2 linked regions of the Prochlorococcus marinus str. MIT 0912 genome follow. Each later gene encodes a partner of the first gene's protein in a complex. Links are inferred from orthologs where the notes say so. Each region holds a gene or a part of one and is shown on either strand. Other genes may lie near its edges.

Evidence for each region. The genes of interacting proteins can lie anywhere in the genome.
Region 2: the proteins of mnmG (region 1) and mnmE are in contact, whole or in part, in a solved structure (PDB 9HIP), measured with the Escherichia coli proteins. The link is inferred for Prochlorococcus marinus str. MIT 0912 from one-to-one orthologs.

The regions. Positions count from the first base shown.
Region 1 is NZ_CP114783.1:1,253,603-1,257,177, forward strand. Bases 332-3,218 are described here. They hold mnmG (tRNA uridine-5-carboxymethylaminomethyl(34) synthesis enzyme MnmG), read left to right. Parts: upstream 332-733; coding sequence 734-2,704; downstream 2,705-3,218. Other genes in these bases: dnaB (replicative DNA helicase), read left to right, coding at 332-700; O5640_RS07350 (chorismate lyase), read left to right, coding at 2,710-3,218. Also shown: more of dnaB, read left to right, coding at 1-331; more of O5640_RS07350, read left to right, coding at 3,219-3,297; O5640_RS07355 (RNA helicase), read right to left, coding at 3,303-3,575. UniProt on the Escherichia coli protein: NAD-binding protein involved in the addition of a carboxymethylaminomethyl (cmnm) group at the wobble position (U34) of certain tRNAs, forming tRNA-cmnm(5)s(2)U34.
Region 2 is NZ_CP114783.1:1,574,197-1,577,356, forward strand. What follows is about bases 311-3,160. They hold mnmE (tRNA uridine-5-carboxymethylaminomethyl(34) synthesis GTPase MnmE), read right to left. Parts: upstream 2,508-3,160; coding sequence 1,113-2,507; downstream 311-1,112. Other genes in these bases: nadC (carboxylating nicotinate-nucleotide diphosphorylase), read right to left, coding at 311-811; O5640_RS09060 (DUF2062 domain-containing protein), read left to right, coding at 2,578-3,033; O5640_RS09065 (RelA/SpoT family protein), read right to left, coding at 3,093-3,160. Also shown: more of nadC, read right to left, coding at 1-310. UniProt on the Escherichia coli protein: Exhibits a very high intrinsic GTPase hydrolysis rate. Involved in the addition of a carboxymethylaminomethyl (cmnm) group at the wobble position (U34) of certain tRNAs, forming tRNA-cmnm(5)s(2)U34.

The DNA of each region.
Region 1 (3,575 bases):
ACCAGCGATGGGAAAAACTTCAATTGTCCTTAATTTGGCTAAAAACGTAGCGCAACTGCATGACCTACCTGTTTGTGTATTCAGTCTAGAGATGAGTAAAGAGCAACTAACTTACAGGCTGCTATCAAGCGAGGTAGGTATTGAAAGCAGTCGATTAAGAACAGGACGGTTGCAACAAGATGAATGGCCATTACTTGGTCAAGGTATTAATACACTTGGTCAATTACCAATCTTTATTGACGACAAACCAAATTCAAGTGTTCTTGAGATGAGGTCCTTATGTCGTCGTCTCATTGCTGAACAAGGTAAAGAGCTTGGACTAATTGTTATTGATTATCTACAACTAATGGAAGGTACTTCACCCGATAATCGAGTTCAAGAAATCTCAAGAATCACTCGAGGTCTTAAAGGTATGGCAAGAGAACTTAAAGTCCCTGTCATCGCTTTATCTCAATTAAGTAGAGGGGTGGAATCAAGAACCAATAAAAGACCAATGCTAAGCGATCTACGAGAATCTGGGTCAATAGAACAAGATGCGGACTTGGTTCTAATGATTTATAGGGATGAGTATTACAATCCAGAAACTACTGATAGAGGCATTACAGAAGTTATCGTGACAAAACACCGAAATGGGCCAGTTGGAACAGTTAAATTACTTTTTGAACCCCAATTCACTAGATTTAGAAATCTTGCTGCTTAATTGTTCGAGAATTAAAGTCCTAATGCTTAATAGATGATTACTAAACAATCTTCAAATGAAAGTTTTGACGTAATCGTTGTCGGAGGTGGTCATGCAGGCTGCGAGGCTGCGCTGACTTCAGCAAGATTAGGTTTGAATACTGCTTTATTTACACTTAATTTAGATCGAATTGCATGGCAACCTTGTAACCCAGCTGTCGGGGGTCCAGCTAAAAGTCAATTAGTTCATGAAGTTGATGCCTTAGGCGGAATAATTGGAAAATTAGCAGATTTAACTGCTCTTCAAAAAAGGGTCCTTAACGCAAGCAGAGGTCCTGCAGTGAGAGCATTGAGAGCACAAACAGATAAGCGATTATATGCACATGAAATGCTAAAAATCCTTCAAAACACCCCTAATTTAAAGATTAGAGAGGCAATGGTTACTGGACTAGAAATCGAACATTATCCCAATCAGATTGAAAACAATACACGAGACATGAAAGAGAGAATTGGATTTATAAAGGGAGTTAAAACCTATTTTGGAAGCGTTTTTCAAGCCAAAGCAGTTGTACTTACAACAGGAACCTTTTTAGGAGGAAGAATTTGGATTGGGAATCAATCTATGAGTGCAGGTCGAGCAGGTGAGCAAGCCTCTGAGGGCTTAACTGAAGAATTGCAAAAGTTAGGCTTTACTACTGATCGTTTAAAAACAGGAACCCCTGCACGCGTCGATAGACGAACTATTGATCTTGACTGCCTAGATGAGCAATTGAGCGATGCTTCAGATAAATTCTTTTCTTTTGATCCTCTGTCGTGGAAAAGTGGAGAACAAATGAGTTGCCATATCACTCGAACAACACAAGAAACTCACCAACTTATTAAAAACAATCTTCATTTAACACCTATTTATGGAGGTTTTATTGATAGTAAAGGTCCCAGATATTGTCCATCTATTGAAGATAAAATTGTACGTTTTGCTGATAAAGATTCACACCAAATCTTCTTGGAACCCGAAGGTAGAGATACTCCAGAAATGTATGTACAAGGTTTTTCAACTGGACTTCCCGAAAACTTACAATTAGAACTTTTAAGGACTCTACCAGGCTTAGCAAAATGCGTAATGCTTAGACCTGCTTATGCAGTTGAATATGACTACATTCCAGCAACACAATTAGAAGCGACATTAGAGACAAAAAGAATAAGTGGCTTATATAGTGCAGGTCAACTAAATGGAACAACAGGATATGAAGAAGCTGCTGCTCAAGGTTTAGTAGCAGGTTTAAATGCTGCAAGATTGGTCAACAAAAAAGAAGGAATTATTTTTGAAAGAGAAAGTAGTTATATAGGAACTATGATTGACGATTTAGTTACAAAAGATCTAAAAGAACCATATAGAGTATTAACTAGTAGAAGTGAGTATAGATTAATCCTAAGGGGTGATAATGCTGATAGGAGGTTGACTCCACTAGGTTATAAATTAGGTTTAATTGATGAAAGAAGATGGAAAATATTTAATGCTAAGCAACAATTAATCACTCAAGAGAAAGAAAGACTAGAGAAAGAGCGAATTAAAGAAAGTGATCAGTGTGCAAAGAAGATATATTCTACAACTGGAACGCCGATAAAAGGATCATTAACCCTAGCAAATTTTCTTAGAAGAACAAATATTCACTATAAAGACTTAATTAAGTATAATTTAACAACTCAAAGTATTCCTTTAGATGTTGAAGAAGGAGTTGAGATAGATATTAAATATAGTGGTTATTTAGAAAGACAAAAATCTCAAATAAATCAAATAAAACAGCAAAGTAAAAAGTTATTACCAAAAAATTTAAACTACAATAATATAGAAACACTATCTAAAGAAGCGAGGGAAAAATTAACCATTTCTCAGCCCAAAAGCCTTGGACATGCTGCTCAACTTCCAGGCGTGAGCAAAGCTGATCTAACTGCACTTCTCGTTTGGTTGAAAATCGAGCAAATGAAAAAAGATGAAAGAAAAGACTCACTTCAAATAACAAATTAATAATAGTGAATTCACGTCAATCTCAATTACCCTCGCCTGAAGTGATTTGGAAAGCATCGAAAGAAAGTGTTCTTTCAGGAAGAGGGAATTATAAGCTTTCTGGAGCTTGGCAGTTAATGCTATTGGGTGACGGCAGCCCAACAAGACATCTCAAGCTCTTAACAGGTCATGAAGTTGCCATAAAAGTTATTTCTATGGCAATGGAAAATAATAATGAAATTGGTGTACCAGAAGAAGTCAATGAGTTAGAACCACCCTTAATACGAAGACAAGTTTGGCTGACATGCGGAGACTTAACCCTGGCATGGGCTGAAAGCTGGTGGAATTATCAAGAAGCAGAAACACATCTGCGCAACAAGGATCAACCTATCTGGAAAAGCCTCACACAAGGTCGCTCAGAACTTTTCAGAGAGGTAGATGGATTGAGTTTAGTCAATGCCAATTGGCTGAAATTAGAATTCAATGAAGAAGGTCCTTTTTGGAGCAGGCATTACCGATTTTTTCGTCAACAAAAAGAATTAACAGTAATCAGAGAAGTTTTTAGCCCAAAGTTAGAAAAATGGCTAGGACCAATACCAAGGAAGGCTTTTTGAGAAAATCAGTACTTTCTTCGACTAGATCTTGGTATGTTTTTTCTTTTTTGAGGAGTTCGTTCATCTAGAAAAGAATCGTTGAAATCCGGTGCATTTTGCTTAATTAAATTATCTTTTCTTTCCCACTTATTTAATTTAAAAGATTGATCATCTGGCCATTCATCCAGTTCATCTGAATTATTTCTCCTTTCTTCAATCTGAGGTGGTAAAGCTTTAGGGGCTCTTAAGGAAATCGCACTTAAGGGTCTTTTTATATTGTTTATGCTTTCCTGAAACGG
Region 2 (3,160 bases), 320 kb from region 1 along the record:
TAGTTGAGATTAGATCAATACCTGTGAAAACATAGTCCGATAAATTATCTGGGTTGATTCCAGAAACTTCAATAACAATATTTTTTGAGATGTATGTGAAATCATTGGTTTTTGAAAGTTGACGTAATTCTGGCACTAATTTTGCTATCGCTGTGATAGACATTTCATCAAGTAAAACTCCATCAGCACCTGCCTCTACAGCTTCTTTCGCTTGGGAGGGAGTTTCTGCTTCGACTATTATTTTTTTTGTCCATGGAATAGTTTTTTTTAAGATTTTGATACTCTCTTTAATCCCCCGAGACCATTCAATATGATTTTCTTTCAACATGGCAGCATCATCTAATCCAAGTCTATGATTAATACCACCACCACAATGAAAAGCATATTTTTCAAATATTCTCAGACCTGGAGTCGTTTTACGGGTGTCTGCTAACTTCACATCGGATCCTGATAGTTTGGCTACTAGTAAAGCTGTTGATGTAGCAATACCAGAAAGATGCATGGCTACATTTAGAGTTATTCGCTCTCCTGCTACTAAAGAAGAGGATGAACCTTTTAATTCTAGAAGTCTTTGATTCTTTTTAAACTTCTGACCATCCTCTATTAGAAGTTGAATATCAACTTGGGGATCAATTTTTCTAAATATTAGTTTGACTAGATCTCCACCGCAAAAAGTCCCATCCTCTTTTGCTACCCAATGTGCTGATACACTTCTTTCGTTGAGGACAAATCTTGTGAGATCTCCATGACCGAGATCTTCCTCAATCCAGGTGTCTAATATTTTATGTAGCTTTGGTGAGCGAAGATCCACAATACAACAAATACATTCGTTACTATACCAATATTAAAACCATATATAAAAATATCTTTTTCTATATTTAAATTTTATCTACTTATTTTGTCTTAAAAGTTTTAAAAAATAGAAATCTTTTAATATTTTTTCTTTGAGATATGTGAACTATATGCTTTAATTAAATTACTATCAACTTTTTCGATCAAGTGGACGTTGTTCATAGTGTGAATATTATGGTTGCACTACTGATTGGAGGAGTTTGCTATTACTTATATTACATTTTTACAATCGATAATCAGTAGTAGATAAACACTGCTGATTACTTACCAATACAGAATTTCGAAAATATATTATCAAGTAAGCTTTCTGTTAAATCGTCTCCTGTTAGTTCTCCTAAATAATTAATAGCTTGTCTTAAATCAATCGTCCAGAAATCCCACGGTAGCTTTTCATCAAAAACTTTATTAATATTTTCTAGGGATTCCATCGTGGATTTCGCGAGGTCAAGTTGTCTTTCATTTAGAGCAATATGCAATCCATGCGTTTGAGAAGAACCACATATTTTTAGTATGTAACTAATTAGATCGCTTTCTCCATTTCCGGTTTTTGCACTCATAATCACTAGATTTTCTTTTTTTAATATATATTTTGGAACTTTTTTACAAGATTGGTTGTTCGTTAAATCAGATTTATTTCCAACAATTAAGAATGGAATATTTTTGGGCAATTGTTTTAGTATTGACTCATCCTCGCTAGTCCATCCTTTTGAATAATCAAAGATTAATATGATTAGATCAGCTTGAATTAAAGTTTTTTTAGTTCTAGAAATTCCAATATTTTCGATGATATTGTTAGTCTCTCTTAGACCTGCTGTATCAATAAAAGTTACTGGTATGCCCTCCAATACAATCTCACTTTCTAAAAGATCTCTTGTGGTTCCAGGTAAGTCAGTCACAATAGCTTTTTCTTGTTTACAAAGACTATTTAGTAAGGAGCTTTTTCCTACATTAGGCTTTCCGGTTAGTGCAACTTTTAAGCCCGAACGAACCCAAGATGCTCTTGTAGCATTATCAATTAGTTCAATTAGATCTTTTTTAATTGCGATAAGTTCATTCTGTACATGCTTTTCATCTAGAATTGGAAGATCTTCTTCAAAATCTATTCTTGCTTCAATTTCCGTTAGTTGCTCAATCAATCGTTTCCTAATTGATTGAATCGTAGTTTGAATATTTCCTTCAATTCCATTAATTGCAAGTTCTGCTGCTTTTCGACTTCTTGCTGATACCAGCTCACTAATTGATTCTGCTTGAGTGAGGCTAAGACGACCATTGAGCACGGCTCGTTGACTAAACTCACCTGGTTCTGCTCTTCGAACAGTTGGGATATTCAGAATTCTTTCAAGGATCTTTTGGACTGCAATGATTCCACCATGGCAATGAATTTCTACTACATCTTCACCTGTAAAGCTTCGTGGCCCTTTCATTATTAGTATTAAGACTTCATCGATAAATATTCTTTGATTTGCTTCTGTTACATGTCCGTACAGCACTTTGTGAGTGCTCCACTCGTGCGTTCCTGGAATATGAACAATAGTTTTAGTTATCTCAATAGCGGATGATCCAGAGATCCTAATGACAGCGATACTTCCTTGGCCGGGAGAAACAGCAGTCGCAATTGCAGCAATAGTATCTTCAGTAGGGGAAAACGAATTCATTAATCAATAATCACGCAATCTTCACTAAGATCAACTCTAGTTTCTTTTTTGGATCAAGATTTTTTAAAACATGAAAAAAATCTTCCTAAATCTAATACAAAGAATTCGTAAATTTATCTCTTGGCTCTGGAATCAGGAAGGTTCTCCCTCTATGAGAGCATTAGGACTGGGTGTGGGGATATTTAGTGGTTGCTTTCCATTCTTTGGTTTGCAAACCTTGATGGGTGTGTTTTTAGCAAAAATCTTCAAAGGAAACAGTATTTTGGCGGCTGTTGGAACCTGGATTAGCAACCCATTTACTTATGTTCCTCTTTATTATTTTAATTATAGACTGGGCTCATTAATACTCAATAAAGATAAAAATGTAGTAGATTTTAGCCATATCACTACAAATGAGTTGTGGTCTCAAGGTTGGTACTTGAGTTCTAGACTGATTCTGGGTTCGACATGTATGGGTCTTTTTGCGGGAGTAGTTGGTGGATTTGGTCTATATTTTTTACTCAAAAAACTCTCTAATAAAATTTAAAATGCTATATCTTAGATATCATTTATTTGTTATTAAAAATCTTTTGGATCAGGTAACAGTTAATTCATTCCTGTTCTAGCTATATCTAAGACATCAACCATTGAACGTATTTGATTGATAGTAATTT